3 regions of the Pantoea sp. X-Soil-TKNS-1280 genome follow, and region 1 is predicted to be linked to each of the others. Evidence: predicted binding sites of a transcription regulator. Region 1 holds the regulator's gene; each other region holds the start of a gene.
The links. Region 1 encodes CRP, which controls carbon source genes, mostly activating them, when cyclic AMP is high. Its sites were predicted from a motif close to ATGTGANNNNNNTCACAT; they were not measured.

Region 1 (3,283 bases):
CATGTGGATTTGCTGGTCGGCGTGGTGCCGATTGTGAACCTCGAGTGGATTCAGAAGTTGATTCGCGACACCAGCGAACGCGGCCATTCACGCGAAGCGGTGATGGATTCGGTGGTACGTTCGATGGAGGATTACATCAACTTCATCACGCCACAGTTCTCGCGCACCCATATTAACTTCCAGCGCGTACCCACCGTTGATACCTCAAATCCGTTTGCCGCACGTGAGATACCGTCGCTGGATGAAAGCTTTGTGGTGATCCATTTTCGTGGGCTGGAAGGCATTGCCTTTCCTTACCTGCTGGCGATGATTCAGGATTCCTTTATCTCGCATATGAACACCCTGGTGGTGCCGGGTGGCAAAATGGGGCTGGCGATGGAGTTGATTATGACACCGCTGGTGCAGCGGCTGATTGAAGGTAAACGGATTGAATAATGTAGCGGCGCGATTTATCGCGCAATTCCAGTGCGCGATATCGGAATAATCCGCGCGATAAATCGCCTGACCGTGCATGCTGCACGAAAAAATCCGCGCGATAAATCGCGCCGCTACGTTCGTGCTATAGCTCAATCACCTCATAGCTGTGGGTAATTTCTACCCCTTTGCCCAGCATGATCGCCACCGAACAATATTTCTCTGCCGACAAATCCACCGCACGCGCCACCGCTTTATCGCCCAGCGCTTTGCCGCTGACAATAAAATGCAGATTGATGTGTGTAAAAATCCGTGGCGCTTCTTCACGACGTTCAGAGGTGAGTTTCACCTCGCAATCGGTCACTTCATTGCGCCCTTTTTGCAGGATAGACACCACGTCAATCGCGCTGCACCCCCCCGCCGCCATCAGCACCATCTCCATCGGGCTCGGCGCTTTATCACCCGAGTTCCCATCCATTAATACCTGATGACCCGATGAGGATTCTCCGAGAAAGGTAAGCCCTTCCACCCATTTGACCCGTGCCTGCATTATTCTTTCTCCTGAATCGGCTGATTTGCCGCCAGAGTACGCTTTCACCTGAGAAACAGCAATCCAGACTAATCGCCCTTTTGCTGAAGCGAGACAACAGAAGACAGCTAGCAAAAGCTGTGCTACAAACAGAGCTGAAAATATTTTCGTCGTAATAGACGAAGGCGGGAAGAATCAGAAGCCTGGCTTAAGAGTCCACCCGAATAATTTCCTTTACTGGAAGCGCTCTACGATTTCACCGCCTGACAGGGAAAATTGCCCCCTGTGTTTTGGGCACGATTACAACAGAGGATAATAGCGAATGGTTCTCGGCAAACCGCAAACAGACCCTACACTCGAATGGTTCCTGTCCCATTGCCATATTCACAAATATCCATCCAAAAGCACCCTGATTCACCAGGGTGAAAAAGCGGAAACGCTCTACTACATCGTGAAAGGTGCCGTTGCGGTACTGATTAAAGATGAAGAAGGCAAAGAGATGATTCTCTCCTACCTCAATCAGGGGGATTTCATCGGCGAGCTTGGCCTGTTTGAAGAAGGTCAGGAACGCAGTGCCTGGGTACGAGCAAAAACTGCCTGCGAAGTGGCTGAAATTTCCTACAAAAAATTCCGTCAGCTGATTCAGGTAAACCCGGATATTTTAATGCGTCTTTCGGCGCAGATGGCACGTCGCCTGCAGGTGACATCAGAAAAAGTCGGCAACCTTGCCTTCCTTGATGTGACCGGTCGCATTGCGCAGACGCTGCTCAATCTGGCCAAACAGCCTGATGCCATGACCCACCCGGACGGGATGCAGATCAAAATCACCCGTCAGGAAATTGGTCAGATCGTTGGCTGCTCACGCGAGACAGTTGGCCGTATTCTGAAAATGCTGGAAGATCAAAACCTGATCTCCGCACATGGTAAAACCATCGTCGTTTACGGCACCCGCTAATTCCTTCTCACCCACGGCGTGATGGTCACATCGCGCCGTTTTTGTCTGCGATGAGCTGATGTGGCGTCGAATCATCTATCATCCCGAAGTTAATTACGCCCTGCGGCAAACGCTGGTGCTTTGCCTGCCCGTGGCTCTCGGCTGGCTGTTTGGTGACCTGCAAAAAGGGCTGCTGTTCTCGCTGGTTCCCGCCTGCTGCAATATCGCAGGCCTGGATACGCCCCATAAACGTTTCTTTAAACGCCTGATTGTTGGCGGTTCCCTGTTTGCTACCGGCAGTTTTCTGATTCAATGGCTGACGGATTACCACGTTCCTCTGCCATTGATTATGCTGGCTCTGCCGCTACTGGTGGGCGTCACTGGCGAAATCAGCCCGCTACATGGCCGTTTGCTGCCCGGCACCCTTATCGCCGCCATCTTCACGCTAAGCCTGGCGGGGCGGATGCCCATTTGGGTGCCACCGCTGCTGTATATCGGCGGGACGCTATGGTACGGGCTGTTTAACTGGCTTTGGTTCTGGCTGTGGAAAGAACAGCCGATGCGCGAAACTCTCAGCCTGCTGTATCGCGAACTGGCAGATTATTGCGATGCCAAATACACCCTGCTAACGCAGCTGACCGACCCGGAAAAAGCCCTGCCTCCGCTGCTGGCACGGCAGCAAAAAGCGGTCGATCTGATCACCACCTGTTATCAGCAGATGCATATGTTGTCTGCCAGCCGAAACAACAGCCATAAACGTCTGACGCGTGCCTTCCAGGTGGCACTCGATCTCCAGGAACACATCTCGGTCAGCCTGCATCAGCCTGAAGAAGTGCAAAAACTGGTGGAGCAGAGCCATGCTGAAGCGGTGATCCGCTGGAATGCGAAGACCATATCGGCGCGGCTGCGACTGTTGGCCGATGCTATCCTCTATCACCAGTTGCCGGAGCGCTTTCATATGGAGAAGCAGCTCGGGGCGCTGGAAAAGATTGCGCGCCAGCACCCGGATAATCCGGTCGGAAATTTTTGCCTGTACCACTTCAGCCGGATTGCCCGCGTCCTGCGCACGCAGAAACCTCTTTATACCCGTGACCTGATGGCCGACCGCCAGCGACGTTTGCCGTTTTTTCCGGCACTGCGCAGTTACCTGTCGCTAAAGTCCCCGGCGTTACGCACCGCAGCGCGTTTTGCCGTAATGCTGATGTTTGGCAGCGCGCTGGCGTTGTTCTTTAACATCCCCAAACCCTACTGGATTCTGATGACCACCATGTTCGTCAGCCAGAACGGCTACAGCGCCACTCGCGTACGTATCCAGCACCGTGCCCTCGGCACCTTCGCCGGGTTATTGATCGCGGCTGCCTCGCTGCGCTTTGCCGTGCCGGAATCCATCACCCTGCTGTTTATGC
Region 2 (3,283 bases), 330 kb from region 1:
TGGATAAAGATTTCAACGCCATTGAACTGGATGTGAAACAGGTGAGAAAACTGCCGTAACCTCCAGCAGGGGCTGCCGTGGCAGCCCCTTTCCGTTATTGCACCAGCCAGACGGAATGCTGTCCCGGTATGTTGCCCTGCGTCCAGTAGGCCGCCGTGTAAGTTTTCCCCTGATAAGTGACGATATCGCCGCCGGAATAGGCCATTGATGGTTTCCATTCTGTTATCTGGCCTGGATAGGCCAGTTTCCAGGCGTCGTTATAACCAGGTTTGAATAACGTCCAGTATTTCGCGACGTATTTGATCCCTTCATAGGTCACTTTGTCCCCTGCTACATACGGGGTACCCGCTTGCCATTCCGGGAACCCGTTGCCCGGCTGCTCCGGCGTTGCCGGAGTTTCCGGTGCAGTGACGGTCATGGTCACGCGCTTCGTGTCTTGTTTGCCATTTTTGGTGACGGTTAATTCATAGATGGCGGTACCGCTGGAATTTGCCGGGGCGAGAGCGCGAACTTTAGCCAGACCTGATTCTCTTACCCAGACACCACTTTCTTTTTCCTGCAAAAAGAATTTATCCCCACCACCCACGACTTTCCAACTGTATGAATCGGCATTTTTACTGCCGGAAGCATCCAGCTCGCGGACAATCGATCTATCAGGGGAACTGGTGACGCTAAAATCGTCGGGCACCACCGCGACAGGTGCGTCTCCTGCGTTATCACCCGGGTTGTTGTCTCCGTCAAATGTTCCCCCGGCACTCATGATGGCTTCGGTCGGATAAGTCCCGGTCATGTCATAGGTTGCGCAGGTATTCGGATTTGAATCTGAGATATAGCTCTGCCATGGAGTGGATGTATCGGAATACACACCCGAGACGCCGCTGTACTTAACAACAAAATTGGTACGTTGTGCGCAGGTGAGTTCCCCATTCCAAAACCACTCAGCCCAGCCCAACAGACTGGGTTGCAGGTCTGACCAGCGGGCAGGTACGGATACAATACCGATGATGGTCTCTTGGCCGGTAGTCTGATCGGTGACGGAACCTTGCCAGGTTGTCAGACTTTGCGCAGCATCCTGTCCGGTGCGTTTCACATTGAAGGTATATTGATGGCCAACTTCCCAGTCATAAGGAATATGACAACTCATACCGGTATCGGGGTCGGTCGAATCTGCGCCGCGCTTACACGCTTCAACGTTACTTTGTGTGCCTTTGCCGAAAATGCTGAACAGTGCGGTTTTGCCATATTCACCATTTGGCTGGAGACCAAAATAAAAAGCGCCTTCACTCATATACCAGCCCTGGTAAGCCCAGTACCAGGGGGGAGCTTCATTTGTCATCTCCTGCACTTCCATGCTTGCCGTCAAAGCGCTGAGCATTTGGCTGCTCTGCATGTTGGGATGGGTGCTGAAATGTACGTTCGGTGTGCGGGCTTTATCTCCCTGATCGTTATGCGCTTTTGCCACAGGCACATTGACGGTTAAGAGCGAGAGCGCAATCAAACTTCCGAGTGTTTTCACCTTGAAATTCATCATCGTCCTTGAGATAGATCCATCTGTATTTACAGCCAACGGATGGTTGTTAAGTATGGGGTTTTGTGTGAAATGACTTATCCGGACACATCAGAAAATATAGTGACATAAGGTTAAGTAAGAAATTTCTTCTGAAAACCAGGGAAGTTCTTTAGTCGAAGGTAAAAGAACTCAGCTTTTCCCTGCTTAACTCAAATTTTCCCCGGCACAAGCGAAACGTTTCGATGGCGATCACATTTCCGTGATGTCGCCATTGAGTTGCGATGTACATTTTATACACTCCGGTCAGCGAAACGTTTCGCTGTGGAGTGGATTAAATGAAGAAAGGTCGCTTATTAAACGCTGAAATCTCTCATGTGATTGCCCGTCTGGGACACACGGATACGCTGACGATTGCTGATGCGGGTTTACCCATTCCGCTCGGGCCGCAACGTATCGATCTGGCGCTGACGCCGGGTACGCCCGAGTTTTTACAGGTTGTTGAGGTGGTAACAGAAGAGATGCAGGTCGAAAGCGCTCTGATGGCGGAAGAGATTAAGCAACACAATCCGCAGCTCCACAGTGCACTGCTCGCCGTGCTCGAAGCCTTGCAACAGCACCAGGGAAATATCATTGCCGTTAGTTACATCAGTCATGAACAGTTCAAACAACAGACTCAGCGTAGTCAGGCGGTCATTCGCAGCGGAGAGTGTTCTCCGTATGCGAATGTCATCCTGAGCGCGGGCGTTACCTTCTGAGGTCGTTATGCAACCGTTATTGCAACTCAAAGGGATTGAAAAGTCATTTCCCGGTGTGAAAGCCCTGAAGGGTGCATCGCTGTCGGTCATGCCAGGGCGTGTCATGGCGCTGGTCGGGGAAAACGGTGCCGGTAAATCCACCATGATGAAGGTGTTGACGGGTATCTACAGCATGGATGCGGGATCGCTACAGTGGCTGGGCCAGGAAACCACTTTCTCCGGGCCGAAAGCGTCACAGGAAGCTGGCATCGGCATTATTCACCAGGAACTGAATTTGATCCCGCAACTGACGGTCGCGGAGAACATCTTCCTTGGGCGTGAATTCGTTAACCGTTTTGGGCGCATCGAGTGGAAAAAGATGTATGCCGAAGCGGATACGCTGCTGCAACGCCTCAACCTGCGTTTCAACAGCCATAAGCTGGTGGGTGATTTGTCGATTGGCGACCAACAGATGGTTGAGATCGCTAAGGTACTCAGCTTCCAGTCACGAGTGATCATTATGGATGAACCGACAGATGCGCTGACCGATACCGAAACGCTGTCGCTATTCCGCGTCATTAATGAACTGAAGGCGCAGGGTTGCGGCATTGTCTATATCTCCCACCGTATGAAAGAAATTTTCGAGATTTGCGATGACGTCACGGTGTTCCGTGATGGTCAGTTTATTGCCGAACGTACGGTCAGCGAACTCAGCGAAGATAGCCTGATTGAGATGATGGTGGGTCGTAAGCTGGAAGATCAATATCCACATCTCGACCAGACGCCAGGCGCAGTACGTTTGCAGGTGGAAAACCTGAGTGGCCCAGGGGTGCATGAAGTCAGCTTCACCCTGCGCAAAGGGGAAATCCTCGGCGTTTCTGGTCTGATGGGTGCGGGCCGTACCGAATTGATGAAGCTGCTATACGGCGCACTGCCACGTAGCGGCGGCAAAGTCACGCTGGATGGCCGTGAAGTCGTGACGCGCGCACCGCAGGATGGCCTGGCGAATGGCATCGTTTATATCTCTGAAGATCGTAAA
Region 3 (3,283 bases), on a different replicon from region 1:
TCACGTTATGTTTACCGCCACACGCCTGAAAAACCGCATCCACGACAAATGCCGGGACATCGAACAGTTGTTTTGACGCACTCAGGCCGCTAAACAACTTCCAGCCGGCAATACCGGTACGTGACGACGCAGTGATACCACAGCTTTCCAGCAGCTTGTGTAGCGGTTGATCGCCATCCATCGGCTGATTCGGCAGAGAAAAAATGGGGGCGTGCAGGCAGTTCCCTGCGTTGCGGGCGAACGGCACCAGTTTGAGGTTTTCATTGCCCATGACCCAGGTCAGTGTTCCTTGCGCGCTGATAACCAGCAAGGCTTCCTCAAAGCGGGGAATAAAACCGGAGAGATATTCAAAGTTGCCGCCATGTTCTTTGTCGGCATAGATGACCAGAAACTCAAGTCCCTGTGCGCCCATCGCCGAGAGAACGTTCGCGAGGCGTTGATGCATCACTTCATCCGGGATCACCGGCGTTGTTACATCCGGGAAGGTGGGAGGAGCCGGTTTCTTCATGAGCCTGTATGGGTATTGCTGCGTCATTTACCGTCCCCTCTGAGTTTGATGTGTTAACGGGGAACGAACAGGTCTCCCCGTAGCGTATAAGAACCCAGCATGTCCTGGGTCTTTTTCGTCAGCCAGCTCACAATTCGGGTTGCCAGCGCATCCATTGAATATTCAATCGCCGGGATGGTGGGCAGGCCTGGCAAATGAACAGAACCGGCCAGGCTAAACACCATGATGTCGCCCGGCACCGATTTATTAAATGCCTGTAGCTGCGTCATCACCTGTTGTGCTTCCTGATCGTTTGCCACTAACAGGGCATTAAAATTCAGGGTGCTGGCATTGTTGAGCAGCACCTGCAGCGCCACCGACGAAGAGGGCGAATCCATCAGCACCAGATTACGATTATAGGGCAGGAGGTTATTTTCCAGCGCCAGTTTATAACCGAATAACACCTGTTCCCCGGCATTTCCGGCATCAGGATAGATCAAGGCAATCTGCCGCTTCCCCTGGCTAATCAGGTAATTACAGGCGGTTTCGGCGGCGAAGGCGTGATCGAACTGGAGGCTATTTGGCCATGCGGTTTCGGCACAATCCACCAGGATGACATTATCGTCCTGAATATCGAGGGGAAAGCGGGCACCAATGATCAGCACATCATCACACAGCCCGCAGGTCAGCTCATCAAGGGCATTCATCACATCGGTTTTGCTGCTGGCAAAGCGCAACAGCAAATGTTTTTGATGCTGGCTCAGTTGTTTTTCCAGCGCGTAAAGGTAGCCGGTGGTCTGATTGATGTTTTCCTGCGCGCAGATAACTCCAATGCAACCGGTGGACTGGCTGAACAACGATTGAGCAATGACGTTAGGCCGATATTTCAGCTCGTCCACCGCTTTTAGCACCGCCAGGCGGCTGGCTTCCTTCACGCCGCGTGAACCACTCAACACCCGAGACACTGTGGCTTTTGATACCCCAGCTAAGCGCGATACATCGTTGATCGTAGACATCTTTCTCCCCGGACACTCTGAACAAACTTTCGCCAGCGGCAGTATAGCGATTTCGATTCTGGATGGAAACCGGATTTCCATTTCAGCATAAAACACATCCATATTGCCGGTATTTTGTGATGGGAATCTAATAAAAAAACCACCAATGAATAATAAATTGACCACTATCACATTTCATTGGCTCCTTGATGGAAACCGGTTTCCGTATGGTATCCAATCATAACCACATTGAGGCATATCACTGAAGGATGGATAACGATGGTCAGGATTATGTTGTGTTGTTCAGCGGGGATGTCCACCAGCATGCTGGTGCGCAAAATGCAGGACGTGGCGCAGGAAAGGGGATTGGCTGTCGATATCGCCGCCTATGGGGTGACCGAATTTGACGAGCAATTTTCACGTTATCAGGTGGTTTTGCTGGGGCCACAGGTGAAATACATGCTGAAAACGCTGGCGGATAAAGCAGCCAGCGCGGGGATCCCCGTCCAGCCAATCGAGATGATGGATTACGGTATGCAGCGCGGTGACAAAGTGCTGGATTACGCGCTGTCGCTTATTGAGGCAGCTCACTAAAAAGGTGATGGTATGAGCTCGTTATATCAGTCGATGATTACCGTTATCGAGCAATCGATAACGCCGTTAGCCGGACGTCTCGGGCAACAGAAATACATCATTGCGATCCGCGATGGCTTTACTGCCGCGCTGCCGTTTATGATCATCGGTTCGTTCATGCTGGTCTTTATCTTCCCGCCGTTCTCCGCCACGACGACCAACAGTTTTGCCCGTGCCTGGCTGGATTTCTCCGCGACCTACCGCGAACAACTGATGCTGCCGTTTTACCTCAGCATGGGCGTCATGACATTTTTTATCTCGGTAGGGATCGGCGCAAGCCTCGGGCGGCAGTTCTCACTGGATCCGGTGATGTCGGGCCTGTTGGCATTTATGGCGTTTCTGCTGGTCGCCGCGCCTTACTCGAACGGCACCATCTCCACCGCTTATCTTTCCGGACAGGGGATTTTTACCGCGCTGATCACCGCCATTTATTCAACGCGGGTCTATGCATGGCTTAAGCAGAAAAACATCACCATCCGCTTGCCCAAAGAAGTCCCCACTGGTGTTGCCCGCTCCTTTGAAATATTGATTCCGGTAGTGGTGATCATTGGCACCCTGCATCCCCTGAACTTATTTATTCAGGCGCAGACCGGCATGATTATTCCCGAAGCGATCATGCACCTGCTCGGGCCACTGGTTTCGGCGTCAGATTCTCTGCCCGCGATTTTACTTTCGGTGCTGCTGTGCCAGCTGTTCTGGTTCGCCGGTATCCACGGTGCGCTGATCGTGACCGGAATTATGAACCCGTTCTGGATGGCAAATCTCTCAGCCAACCAGGCGGCACTGGCGGCAGGCACGGCGCTGCCGCATATCTATCTGCAGGGTTTCTGGGATCACTATCTGTTGATTGGCGGCGTGGGTTCGACCTTACCGCTGGCGTTTCTGTTGTTACGCAGCCGCGCGACCCATCTGCGCACCATCGGCAAGATGGGCATTGTGCCGAGCTTCTTCAACATCAACGAACCGATTATGTTCGGCGCGCCAATCATCATGAATCCCATGCTGTTTATTCCCTTTGTCTGCGTGCCAATGATCAACGCCATCCTCGCCTGGACGGCCACCAAAATGGGCTGGCTGGCACAGGTGGTATCGCTCACGCCCTGGACAACACCCGCGCCAATTGGCGCCTCATGGGCTGCCAACTGGGCCATCAGCCCGGTGATTATGT

Region 2: a site for CRP is predicted at 1,748-1,765, ahead of rbsD (D-ribose pyranase). Genes of this name have one in related genera too.
Region 3: a site for CRP is predicted at 1,659-1,676, ahead of AC6I8X_RS26385 (PTS sugar transporter subunit IIB). Genes of this name have one in related genera too.

What each region holds. Positions count from the first base shown of each region.
Region 1 is NZ_AP035962.1:3,962,745-3,966,027, forward strand. It holds gene AC6I8X_RS18520 (phosphoribulokinase) at 1-435, shown strand, start outside; gene AC6I8X_RS18525 (OsmC family protein) at 560-964, opposite strand; gene crp (cAMP-activated global transcriptional regulator CRP) at 1,266-1,898, shown strand; gene AC6I8X_RS18535 (YccS/YhfK family putative transporter) at 1,957-3,283, shown strand, end outside.
Region 2 is NZ_AP035962.1:4,292,801-4,296,083, reverse strand. It holds gene AC6I8X_RS20065 (YgiW/YdeI family stress tolerance OB fold protein) at 1-59, shown strand, start outside; gene AC6I8X_RS20060 (carbohydrate-binding protein) at 95-1,516, opposite strand; gene rbsD (D-ribose pyranase) at 1,846-2,265, shown strand; gene rbsA (ribose ABC transporter ATP-binding protein RbsA) at 2,273-3,283, shown strand, end outside.
Region 3 is NZ_AP035965.1:265,133-268,415, reverse strand. It holds gene AC6I8X_RS26395 (M24 family metallopeptidase) at 1-535, opposite strand, end outside; gene AC6I8X_RS26390 (LacI family DNA-binding transcriptional regulator) at 562-1,503, opposite strand; gene AC6I8X_RS26385 (PTS sugar transporter subunit IIB) at 1,762-2,076, shown strand; gene AC6I8X_RS26380 (PTS sugar transporter subunit IIC) at 2,089-3,283, shown strand, end outside.